3 regions of the Rhizobium sp. GR12 genome follow, and region 2 is predicted to be linked to each of the others. Evidence: predicted binding sites of a transcription regulator. Region 2 holds the regulator's gene; each other region holds the start of a gene.
The links. The regulator PhoB, encoded in region 2, activates phosphate uptake and scavenging genes when phosphate is short. The targets are predictions, from matches to a motif close to TGTCATNNANCTGTCAT.

Region 1: QSK43_RS10485 (bifunctional 2',3'-cyclic-nucleotide 2'-phosphodiesterase/3'-nucleotidase) is a predicted target of PhoB. The motif match lies at 1,775-1,791, and genes of this name have one in related genera.
Region 3: QSK43_RS03575 (UDP-2,3-diacylglucosamine diphosphatase) is a predicted target of PhoB. The motif match lies at 1,550-1,566, and genes of this name have one in related genera.

Annotation. Positions count from the first base shown of each region.
Region 1 covers NZ_JASXTH010000005.1:154,077-158,286, reverse strand. Annotated here, with positions in the region: gene QSK43_RS10500 (DUF4344 domain-containing metallopeptidase) at 1-600, opposite strand, end outside; gene QSK43_RS10495 (DUF1203 domain-containing protein) at 763-1,230, shown strand; gene QSK43_RS10490 (PilZ domain-containing protein) at 1,329-1,664, shown strand; gene QSK43_RS10485 (bifunctional 2',3'-cyclic-nucleotide 2'-phosphodiesterase/3'-nucleotidase) at 1,871-3,859, shown strand; gene QSK43_RS10480 (LysR family transcriptional regulator) at 4,054-4,210, opposite strand, start outside.
Region 2 covers NZ_JASXTH010000001.1:228,222-232,431, forward strand. Annotated here, with positions in the region: gene QSK43_RS01090 (aspartate aminotransferase family protein) at 1-166, opposite strand, end outside; gene QSK43_RS01095 (GcrA family cell cycle regulator) at 598-1,131, shown strand; gene phoB (phosphate regulon transcriptional regulator PhoB) at 1,424-2,107, opposite strand; gene phoU (phosphate signaling complex protein PhoU) at 2,139-2,864, opposite strand; gene pstB (phosphate ABC transporter ATP-binding protein PstB) at 2,962-3,777, opposite strand; gene pstA (phosphate ABC transporter permease PstA) at 3,792-4,210, opposite strand, start outside.
Region 3 covers NZ_JASXTH010000002.1:129,857-134,066, reverse strand. Annotated here, with positions in the region: gene QSK43_RS03580 (NADP-dependent malic enzyme) at 1-1,377, opposite strand, end outside; gene QSK43_RS03575 (UDP-2,3-diacylglucosamine diphosphatase) at 1,621-2,460, shown strand; gene dgcA (N-acetyl-D-Glu racemase DgcA) at 2,736-3,719, opposite strand; gene QSK43_RS03565 (ABC transporter permease) at 3,863-4,210, shown strand, end outside.

The sequences.
Region 1 (4,210 bases), on a different contig from region 2:
CTCCGGGTCGCGCGGCGGCATGTAACTCACGGTAAATCGGGACGGCGTCTGCGTGCGGTGAGGCACCAGAAAATTCTCCCATGCGGCGGCGATATGCGGATAGGCGGCACCGCATTTGGCGAATTCGCCATTGGCCAGCCCCATCATGGCGGCAAGATCGCCGTAACCGTCCTTGTCGCGACCGACCATCAGGCAGGCCATATTGCGGTCGCGGTTCCTGTCGGGAATGAGTGCCGAAAAGACCGGCGCTTCGTGCTGGGGCAAGGCCTCCGCCTCGCGCGCCAGGTACCAGCTGTCGGTGGCGTTGACGAGCGCGGTGTCGAGCCATTCCTCGTTGGCCTGAAGGATAAGCGTGCCCGCCAGCTGGTCCGCCGGGGCCTGTGCACTGCCGGTCTCCGGCGTTCCGTAATCCGAGATCAGCATGCGCGCACCCTCGTGATAAAGCGAGAAGATCGCATTGCCGATAACGAAATTGACCGCCTGCTGGAGCTGATCGTCGGACAGGCCGTCGAGACCGGAGGCGACCTGCGCCTGCGTGTCAATCGGAACCGTCAACGAAACGAAAGCCAGCGGGACGGCGGCCAGAAAACGACGGAACATAAATTGAGACCTTCCGGGATCGAGGAGCGCCACTGATTCCCGAAGCTAACGAGTCATGCAATGGGCTGGTTGCGTCGCCCGTCAAGAATCGGGTGGATAGAGGCTTGTTTCGGGATCATAGCTGCAAAGAAGCAACGCCGATCCGAACCAGAGGGGACCGCAATGACCGATCTCGTTTTCACCGCAATGCCGGAAGGGCAAGCCGCAGCCTTCCGGGCGGGAGCTGCCGACGCCTATGGCAACCCGCCGGAAAAAGCCGTTTCTCCCGGCGGCATGCCCTGCCGCCATTGCCTTTCCCAGATCGGCGAAGGCGAAGGGATGCTGATCCTCGCCTACCGGCCCTTCCCCTCGCTCCAGCCCTATGCCGAAACCGGCCCGGTCTTTCTTCATGCGGAGGCCTGTAAGCGCTATCCGCACACGGACGCCATTCCGCCGATGCTGGACAGCCCGGACTATATCGTTCGCGGATATGGCGCTGACGACCGCATCGTCTACGGCACCGGCGCGGTTACGGCGACGGGCGAGATCGTTTCACGCGCGGAGCATCTCTTGCAACGCGCAGACGTCGCTTACGTGCATGTGCGCTCCGCCCGCAACAATTGCTATCAGTGTCGTATAGACACAGCATAATCGCGCGATTACTTGCAATTTTAAGGAAACAGCTAAACGGCTCTCAAACTTTCTGCGCCATGATACTGGCATCGGAAACAATTGATTTGAGTAGCAAAATGACAAACAACCTTAACATTGCGACCCGCACTGCAACCCGCAGCAAAACCAGGATCTTTGCGACCGTGCACTATTTCAGCCAGTCGACCAGAGGCCGCGTGCTGGACCTGTCCGCCACCGGAATGGCGCTGGAACTGGATGGACCTTTCGCAGCCGCCAAGGGAAGCCGGGTCAAGGTGCAGAGCGAGGATCTGGGCTTCATCGAGGGCGTCGTGCAATGGCAGCACCAGAACCGCCTCGGACTGCAGCTCAAACTCTCGACCAATACGCTGGCGCAGCTTTCCTCCTATTTCCGCTTCTTCCACGAAGACGTGAAGCCGACGCTCGCCCGCTGACCTATTCGGTCCGGAAGCAAGGATGCGCAGACCGGACATGACGCATTCGCGGTGTGCGCCATGTGCCCTTGCGATAAAAAATTTATCAAACGGTTGAAAACTGGCCGGGGTGTCACTGGCTTGTCATTTTGTTGATGGACTCCTCGTCGATTGCTTCTACCTTGTCGTTTTTCATGACAGAGCAAGCTTCATACGAAGGAGTCCCCATGTCGTCGCTTCTCGCTCTCCACCCCATCACCCGCCGTTCGCTTCTCGGCGGCATTGCGGCCTCCTCGGCGCTGGTGCTGCTGCATCCATTCGCCGCGCGCGCCGCAGCCAATCAAGCGCATCTGCGCATCATGGAAACGACTGATATCCACGTTCACGTCTTTCCCTATGATTATTACGCCGACAAACCGAACGATACGATGGGTCTGGCGCGCACCGCCTCGATCATCGGCACCATCCGCGCTGAAGCCGGAAACTCGATGCTGGTGGACAATGGCGACTTCCTGCAGGGCAACCCGCTTGGCGACTACATCGCCTATGAGCGCGGCATGAAGGCGGGCGACAAGCACCCAGTCATCAATGCCATGAATGTTCTGGGCTATGATTGCGGCACGCTTGGCAACCACGAGTTCAATTACGGCCTCGACTATATGTCAAACACGCTGGCGGGCGCCGGTTTCCCTTACGTCTGCGCCAACCTCACGAAAGGTGAGCTGGCTTCCGATCCCAAGAAAGACGATCTGTTCTTCAAACCCTATGTCATCCTCGAAAAGCAGATCCGTGATGGCGCAGGCGTGACAAGCCCGGTCAAGGTGGGCGTCATCGGCTTCGTGCCGCCGCAGATCATGATGTGGGATTCCAAGAACCTGGAAGGCAAGGCCCAGACGCGCGATATCGTCGAGGCGGCCAAAGCCTGGGTTCCTGTCATGAAGGAAGAAGGTGCCGATATCATCATCGCGCTCTCCCATTCCGGCATCGACGGCAAGGGTCAGAGCGAACGCATGGAAAACGCCTCGCTTTATCTGGCGGGTGTCGAAGGCATCGACGCGATCTTCACCGGCCACCAGCATCTGGTGTTCCCCGGTCCGAAGACATGGGACGGCATCGAGGGTGTGGATGCGGTCAAGGGCACGCTGCTGGGCAAGCCGGCCGTGATGGCCGGTTTCTGGGGCTCGCATATGGGCCTGATCGATTTGCTGCTCGAAAAGGACGGCAAGAGCTGGAAGATCGTCGACTTCACTTCCGAAGCCCGGCCGATCTACCACCGCGACGACAATCGCAAGATCGTCGCCGACTTTACGGACAAGCCGGAGGTCATCGCCGCCGCCAAGGCCGATCACGAAGCGGCGCTCGCCTATGTGCGCCGCCCGGTCGGCAAGACGTCGGCCCCGCTCTATTCCTATTTCGCGCTGGTGGCCGACGATCCTTCCGTGCAGATCGTCTCCAACGCCCAGACCTGGTACATCAAGGACATGCTGAAGGAAGGGCAATACAAGGATCTGCCCGTGCTTTCGGCAGCGGCGCCCTTCAAGTCGGGCGGTCGCGGCGGTGCGGATTATTATACCGATGTCCCCACCGGTGACATCGCCATCAAGAACGTCGCCGACCTTTACCTCTACCCCAACACGGTGCAGGCGGTGCTGATAAACGGCGCGCAGGTCAAGAACTGGCTGGAAATGTCGGCCGGCATGTTCAACACGGTCGAGGCCGGTGCAAAGGACGCACCGCTCTTGAACGCGGATTTCCCGTCCTATAATTTCGACGTCATCGACGGTGTCACCTACCAGATCGATGTCTCCAAACCGGCGAAATTCGACAAGGACGGCAAGGCGGTAAACCCCGACAGCAACCGCATCGTCGACCTGCAATTCAATGGCAAGCCGATCGATCCCGAGCAGAAATTCGTGGTGGCGACCAACAATTACCGGGCAAGCGGCGGCGGCAAATTCCCGGATATCGCCGCCGACAAGGTGATCTTCGTGGCGCCGGATACCAACCGCGACGTGATCGTGCGCTATATCATCGATCAGGGCACCATCAATCCGTCAGCGGATGCCAACTGGTCCTTCGCTCCGGTTGCCAATACGTCCGCGATCTTCGAGACCGGCCCGAAGGGTCGCCATTATGCGGCGGATATCAAGGGCGCGAAAATCGAGGATGCCGGTGACGGCGCGGAAGGTTTCGCGAAGTTCCGCCTAGTGCTCTAAGGATTAAAGCCCTCCCGGCGTTTCATTGGCCGGGAGGCATTTATTCAATTACGACTGCTTACGATGCGCAGCAGCAGCGGCAATTCCGCCGGTGGCTTTTGCGCGATGCGCTGCCGCGACCTTCTCCCCGGCGGGAAGAAGAAACAAGCGGCAATCTTCCGACCCATATAAAATTGTCACGCTGGCAGCCAATGTCACTCCGCGGCGACAGCAATGTTCCGTTGCTTGTTCGCGGTCAGCATTTCGCCGAAATCCTTGTGCTTCGGGCACGTCGACAGGCGCTGCTGAAATGCCTCGGCGAGCCACTGACCGGCAGGACCGGCGGGTGTATCGACCCGGCGGAGCGCAAAG
Region 2 (4,210 bases):
CGACAAGGTGAGGATGGGCATGGCCGAGCGAGTTGACGGCGACACCGGCCGCAAAATCCAGATATCGTTCGCCGCTTTCCGTATACAGCCAGACACCCTCACCGCGCTCGAAGCGCAGGGGGGCTCTTGAAAACGTATCAAACAATGGCGCGCCGGCTTCGGCCATGGCTGTATCACTCCTTGCGCGATTGCGCTGTCAAACGGTTGTCAATAGGCTTGCGGGGTTATCCCTCGCCTGAAAATCAAAAATGCCGCCTTGCGGCGGCAGGGGCACTATTGTCACTTCGTTTGCCGATGTCAACAAAAGTCCGCGTTTCCCGGGCTTCTCAAGCACTTGTATGCCGTGGCGGACGAGGCCCAAGGTGTTGCCTTTCAGACTCAAGACAGCAGCAAGTTGGGGAAAACCGGAAAATCGATTCCAGATGATTCCCGCGACTCTTGCCACGGAGTCAGCCTAGCATTAGGTTAATCGCTAATTACTAGACTGCGATGCGGCGGAACTAGTCACCTAAAATCTGGCGGAAACCACGCTTGCGGCACGCCCGCGAGACAGAGAAGGATTCTGCCGAAAATACACGCGACAAGCGGAGAAGCGGCATGAACTGGACAGACGAGCGAGTCGAAAAACTCAAGAAATTGTGGTCCGAAGGGCTTAGCGCCAGCCAGATAGCAGCACAGCTGGGCGGCGTCAGCCGTAACGCCGTGATCGGCAAGGTCCATCGTCTCAATCTGCCGGGACGCGTCAAGGCTGGCGGTCCGGTCACTTCGGCGCGCTCCGCGCCCAAGCGCACCGCGGCACCTGCCCCGCGCACGACGACTTTCGCAGGCCGCGTCAATGCGGCACCGGCACGGATCCTGAACCGCTCGAACGCGGCGACGGCACTGCACGAGGAAATCGGCATCGAGACCGCACAGGTTCTCGAATACGTTCCTTCCAGAAACGCGGTCACGCCGATTTCCCGTCGCCTGACGCTGACGGAACTGACGGAACGCACCTGCAAGTGGCCGGTCGGCGACCCGTTGAAGGACGACTTCCATTTCTGCGGTTGCGAAGCGCTGGAAGCTTCGCCCTACTGCAAGTTCCACGCGAAACTCGCCTATCAGCCGGTGAGCGAGCGTCGCAAGGCTTGAGTGTTGCGGCACACATTCAGCACTCAAAAATTACGGGCCTTCGGGCCCGTTTTTTTATGACCAAACCCAAGGCGGTTCCGCGGTCAACACGCCGATAGAGGGCCGAGCCCTTTCCTGTCGGGTTCAGCCTCACAATCATGATTTCAGCGGGGCCGTCAGTCACTCTTCTTGGGGATGAAGGGGGTCGCGTTTGCGGAAGGGTCAGAACCGAAAGGCCCGACACCATTCCGGTTTCGGGCCTTCTAACTCTTGGGGATATTGTCCCGAGTGAAACCGTCGCGTTCAGGTCCGCTCAGGCTTCCATCGAGTATCCGGCGCCGCGCACGGTGCGGATGACATCCTGCATATGGGAAAAATTCAGGGCCTTGCGCAGGCGTCCGACATGCACATCGACAGTACGCTCATCGACATAGATATCGTGACCCCAGACCCCATCCAGCAATTGCGAGCGGGAAAACACCCGACCCGGTGATGTCATCAGGAATTCGAGCAGACGGAATTCAGTCGGGCCGAGGCGCACTTCGCGGCTTTTGCGATGGACGCGATGGGTTTCGCGATCCAGTTCGATATCGCCGCATTTCAGCACCGAAGAGAGAACCTCGGGACGGGCCCGGCGCAGCATGGCCTTGACGCGAGCCATGAGTTCCGGCGTCGAAAATGGCTTGACGACATAGTCGTCGGCACCGGTGGCGAGACCGCGAACCCGCTCGCTCTCTTCGCCGCGCGCCGTCAGCATGATGATGGGCAGGCGTTCGGTTTCCGGCCGCATTCTCAAACGCCGGCACAGTTCGATACCGGAAACACCAGGCAGCATCCAATCCAGGATGAGAAGGTCCGGAATGCGTTCCTGCAGCCTGATTTCCGCCTCGTCGCCACGGGGTATCGTGTCGACGTCGTATCCCTCAGCCTCGAGATTGTAACGAAGCAGGACGCTCAACGCTTCCTCGTCTTCCACAACTGCAATCTTGGGCACCATATGCTGAACTCCGCAAGCTTCTGCTTGTCTGTTACTCGGTCACCGAACCAAGCGTGTTGGAACTGTCGTCCTTCGGACGCTCGCCCTCCGGCTGGCTGCCGGTGGTCATGTAATAGATCGTTTCGGCGATATTCGTGGCATGGTCGCCGATACGCTCGATGTTCTTGGCGCAGAACAGAAGATGCGTGCAGGTGGTGATGTTGCGCGGATCTTCCATCATGTAAGTCAGAAGCTCACGGAAGAGCGACGTATACATGGCGTCGATTTCCTCGTCGCGTTCGCGGATGGCATTGGCCTTTTCAGCGGAACGTGTCGAATAGACGTCAAGGACTTCCTTGAGCTGCACCAGCGCAAGCTCGGACAAATGCTCGATGCCGCGGGCGAGCTTGCGCGGCACGCCGGTTCCTGCAACCGCGATAACGCGCTTGGCCGTGTTCTTGCCGAGATCGCCGACGCGTTCGAGATCGCCGGCGATGCGCAAGGTGCCGATGATCTCGCGAAGATCCGCCGCCATCGGCTGCCGCCTGGCGATGGTGACGATGGCCTTGTCGCCGATTTCGCGTTCGGCGTGGTCGAGAATAGTATCGTCGGAAATGACCTTCTGCGCGAGCGCGGCATCGGAATTGACGAGCGCGCGCACGGCGTCGCCGCACATCTGCTCGGCAAGACCGCCCATTTCGGCGATGCGGCGCGTCAGAAACTTCAATTCGTCGTCATAGGCGGACAGGATATGCGAATGGGTCGTTGTCTGTGTCATGGTCTAGTCCTCCGGCTTGGCCCGCATGCACGTGCCCAAAGCGGGGCACGGCAGGGGCACCAGTCTTGTTCGGTTTCGATAAAGCGGCGGCCGGGGATCAGCCGAAGCGGCCCATGATGTAGTCCTGCGTGCGCTGGTCGTCCGGATTGGTGAACATCTTGTCCGTCTCGTTTTCCTCGACGAGATGGCCAAGGTGGAACATGGCCGTGCGCTGGGAAACACGCGCCGCCTGCTGCATGGAGTGCGTGACGATGACGATCGTGTAGTTGGTGCGCAGTTCGTGGATCAGCTCCTCGACCTTCGCCGTCGCGATCGGGTCCAGCGCCGAGCACGGCTCGTCCATCAGGATCACTTCCGGGCTGACGGCAATAGCGCGCGCAATGCACAGACGCTGCTGCTGGCCGCCGGAGAGGCCCGTACCGGATTCCAGCAAACGGTCCTTCGCCTCATTCCAGAGACCAGCTTTCTGCAGGCTCTGCTCAACGATCTGGTCCATATCCGCCTTGTTGCGGGCAAGACCGTGGATGCGCGGGCCGTAGGCGATGTTTTCGTAAATCGTCTTCGGAAACGGGTTCGGCTTCTGGAACACCATGCCGACGCGGGCGCGAAGTTCCACGACATCGATCGCCTGATCGTAGATATCGTCGGTGTCGAGCGTGATCTTGCCCGTGACCCGGCAACCGTCGATCGTGTCGTTCATGCGGTTCAAGGTGCGCAGGAAAGTGGATTTACCGCAACCGGACGGGCCGATGAGCGCAGTCACCGTGTTTTCGCGGACATTGAGGTTTACGTCGTAAAGCGCGCGCTTTTCGCCGTAATAAACCGAAACGTCCTTGCCGATCATCTTGTATGAAACTTCATTCATCTTCTTGTCCAGCGCCTTTTCAACTGCTGCTTCCGACAACATGTTCATTGCTCAATCTCCCTCTACCAGCGCCGTTCGAAGCGGCGACGCAACAGGATTGCGCCAACATTCATGAGAATGAGGAACAGGAGCAGGATGATAATAGCGCCGGATGTCCTTTCGACAAAGGCGCGCTCTGCTTCGTTCGCCCACATGTAAATCTGCACCGGCAGAGCCGTGGACGGATCCATCGGCGTTGTCGGATAGTTCGCAACGAATGCCACCATGCCGATCAGGAGCAGTGGCGCCGTTTCGCCCAGCGCGTGGGCGAGGCCGATGATGGTGCCGGTCAGAATGCCCGGCATGGCGAGCGGCAGGACGTGGTGGAAGATCGTCTGCATCTTGGAGGCGCCAAGTCCGAGCGCTGCGGCGCGGATAGACGGCGGCACGGCCTTCAATGCGGCACGGGTCGCGATGATGATCGTCGGCAAGGTCATCAGCG
Region 3 (4,210 bases), on a different contig from region 2:
GATGATGCGCTTCTTTTCGGCAGCCTTGGCGGCATTGAAGACCGGCTTCATGATGAAGCCGGAACGCCAGACGAAACGGTTCAGCTGGTCGAGATAGGCTTCGAAATCGGTGATCGGCCGGGCCGCGACGCCGCTTGCAGCTGCGGCGCGGGCAACGGCGGGCGCGATGCGCAGGATGAGGCGCGGATCGAACGGCGAGGGAATGAGATAGTTCGGGCCGAAGATCGGCGTTTCGCCGCTATAGGCCTTGGCGGCGACTTCGGAAACTTCCTCGCGGGCAAGCTCGGCGATGGCGTGCACGGCCGCCATCTTCATTTCTTCGTTGATCGTGGTTGCGCCGCAATCCAGCGCGCCGCGGAAGATATAGGGGAAGCAGAGCACGTTGTTGACCTGGTTCGGGAAGTCCGAACGGCCGGTGCAGATCATCGCATCCGGGCGGGCAGCGCGGGCCGCCTCCGGCATGATTTCCGGATTGGGGTTGGCCAGCGCCAGGATCAGCGGATTTTCCGCCATGCGCTCCAAAAGTTCCGGTTTCAGCACGCCCGCCGCCGAAAGGCCGAGGAAGACATCGGCGCCATCGATCGAGTCGGCCAGAACGCGCTTGTCGGTCTTCTGGGCGTAGATTTCCTTCCACTCGTCCATCAGCGTGTTGCGGCCGTCATAAACGAGGCCCTCGATATCGTGGACCCAGATGTTTTCCTTGGCAGCACCCATGGCGACAAGCAGGTTGAGGCAGGCCAGCGCCGCCGCACCGGCGCCCGAGGCGACGATCTTGACGTTGGAAAGCGACTTTCCGGCCAGTTCCAGCGCATTGGTGACGGCGGCGGCGACGATGATCGCCGTGCCGTGCTGGTCGTCGTGGAAGACCGGGATGTTCATTTTCGCGCGCAGCTGGCGCTCCACCTCGAAACATTCCGGCGCCTTGATATCCTCAAGGTTGATGCCGCCGAAGGTGGGCTCCAGCGCCGAGATGGTGGAGACCATGTCGTTGATGCCGGGCGCGTCGATCTCGATGTCGAAAACGTCGATGCCGGCGAATTTCTTGAAGAGGACGGCCTTGCCCTCCATGACAGGCTTGGAAGCGAGCGGGCCGATATTGCCAAGGCCAAGCACCGCCGTGCCATTGGAAATGACCGCGACCAGATTGGCGCGGGCGGTATATTCCGCCGCCATTTCCGGGTTCTCATGGATGGCGAGGCAGGGGGCGGCAACGCCGGGCGAATAGGCGAGCGCCAGATCGCGCTGGTTGCCGAGCGGCTTGGTGGCCTGGATTTCCAGCTTGCCTGGGCGCGGGTAGCGGTGGAAAAAGAGCGCCTGTTCCTCGATGTCGGCCTTTGCCGTGTCGGCGGGCGTGTTGTTCTTATCGTGAGAGGTCATTCTTTCACCGTCATATCTGGCACCGTCATATTTCGTTTCATTCCGGCCCTCTGAATACAACAAACTTCCCCGTGGTACAGCCGTTATTTACCGCCTCCTTATGCAAATGCGGGCATGGCTTATTCGCGTTTTCGTGATGCCATCAGTCATATTCCGTATAAAAACGGGCCTTTGTCATGTTGCTGAAACACGAGTCTGGTTCTGAGAGGGAAGAAAGCCGCAGGGACGCAACCGAACAGGGGGATGAAATCCGTGGCCGGTCAAATTGAAACCAGACAGTTCAGAACGCTTTTCATTTCCGATGTCCATCTCGGCTCCAAAGCGGCCAAGACGGATTTCCTGCTCGACTTCCTGAAGTATCACGAGGCCGAGACGATCATTCTGGTCGGCGACATCATCGACGGCTGGCGGCTGCGCCGCAGCTGGTACTGGCCGCAGGGCTGCAACGACGTGGTGCAGAAGCTGTTGCGCAAGGCCCGCAAGGGAACGCGCATCGTTTATATTCCCGGCAATCACGACGAGTTCCTGCGCGAGTTTCCGGGCATGCATTTTGGCGGTATCGAAGTGGCCGAGCGCATGATCCACGAGGCGGGCGATGGCAAGAAGTACCTCGTCATCCATGGCGACGAGTTCGACGTGGTTGTGCGCAATGCCCGCCTTCTCGCCTATCTCGGCGACTGGGCCTATGATGCGGCGATCGCGATCAACATCGCCATTGCCGCCGTGCGCCGCCGTATCGGCCTGCCTTACTGGTCGTTTTCGGCCTGGGCCAAGCTGCAGGTGAAACACGCCGTCAACTTCATCGGCGAGTTCCAGCGCGTGGTTGTCGAAGAGGCGAGGCGCAACAATGTCGACGGCGTCATCTGTGGCCACATTCATCACGCTGTGATGGAAGACATGGACGGCATCCGCTACATCAACACCGGCGACTGGGTGGAAAGCTGCACGGCGATCGCCGAAAATGCAGACGGCACCTTCGAGCTGATCACCTGGATGCAGACAAGCGATGTTCCTTCCGAACGGACGTCGGATGAGATGGAGCCGGTGGATATTCCGGGGCTGATCGGCAAGCACGCGGCCTGATTGGGGCGGTTAGCTGTAGCGGACGATAAGCCCTCTTAGGAATGGTCCGTTCGGGGAGGCGACAACATCCGCACACCGTCATCCCGGCCTTGAGCCGGGATCCAGTGCGATCAAGTCTTTGATCGCGGTAGACTCTTTTCACGGCGCAGACACGCCGTGGCTGGATGCCGGATCTAGTCCGGCATGACGGAGGAGGGGTTTTGGAACCTTCTCAGCGACTTCGTGGGTAGATAGCTGCGGTGCCTCGGTCCTCTGTGGAACCGTAACGACGGCTCTTAACCCCACAATTCCGGCCGTGACGGATAGACCAGCGATCCCTCATAAACGAGCCCCGGCTGCCGGTCCTCAGCCAGCAGCAGCGGGCCGTCGAGATCGGAAAAGGCTGCCCCTTGAGCGGCCAGCACGGCAGGCGCCATGCCGAGCGAGGTGCCGAGCATGCAGCCGACCATGATGGTGAAACCGAGTCGTTCCGCCTCCGCCTTCATGAGCAGCGCTTCCGTCAGGCCGCCGGTCTTGTCGAGCTTGATGTTGATCGCATCGTAACGGTCGCGCAGGCCTGCGAGATCTCCGGTGGAATGCACGCTTTCGTCGGCGCAGATCAGGACCGGGTGGTCGATGCGGGCGAGGATGGCGTCCTTGCCGGCGGGTAGCGGCTGCTCGATAAGCGCGATGTTCAGCTCGGCTGCAAGTCTCAGATAATATTCGATATTATAATCGTTCCAGCCCTCATTGGCGTCGATGATGATACGTGCATCGGGTGCTGCGGCGCGCACTGCCCGCAGCCGCGCTTCGTCATCCGCCGTGCCGGTCTTGATTTTCAGCAGCGGGCGTGCGGCGTTTTCCGCCGTTTTCGCAGCCATGGTCTCGGGGTCGGCAAGCGAGATCGTATAGGCGGTGACGAGCGGTTTTGCCGCCTGCCCGAGGGCGCGCTCGGCGGCTCTTTTGCCGCTCATTTTGGCTTCCAGATCCCACAGCGCGCAATCTACCGCATTGCGGGCGGCCCCCGGTCTCATGGCCTGCTGCAACTCCTGCCGTGTCAGGCCGCCGGCAATCTGCTCAGCCATCTCCTCGATATCGGCGATGACGCCCTCAATGCTTTCGCCGTAGCGCGGATAGGGCACACATTCGCCGATGCCGGTGAAGGAACCATCGCGGATGGTGCACGTTACGACATCCGCATGCGTACGGGTGCCACGCGAGATGGTGAAGCTGCCGGCGACGGGAAAGCGCTCTGTTGTGGCTTGAAGGTAACGGGGCATGTTTTTTCACTTCCGATTGGGCGACAAAAGACACATGACGCCAAATTTATCACGAATTGTCAGCCGTCACTGTGGCTTGCCGAAGACCGAAACGTTATGAAACCTTTAAGAATCTCGTGACGGCGGCATTCGCTCGGAGCATTATGCAAGATCAGGACACACGGCAACAGGCGAACCCGGCCGCAATTACCGAAGACGGCACCGTCTCCGGTGGCGGCCTGCGGTATGTTATGTCCGGCTCCTGGCGCAACAGCAATCTTTCCAGCGTTTTCAGAAATATTGAGAAGATAGAGAAAAGCAGGATAGCCGGTCCGGTCGAGATCGATATGTCCTCCGTCGAGGCGATCGATACCACCGGCGCATGGGTCATCCATCGATTGCGCAAGGCGGTGGAACAAAGTGGCGCGACCGTCACGCTTACCGGCAATAAGCGCATTGAGGATTTGATCGGCCAATTGCCGGACGAAGCGGCGATGGAGGGCGAACCCGTT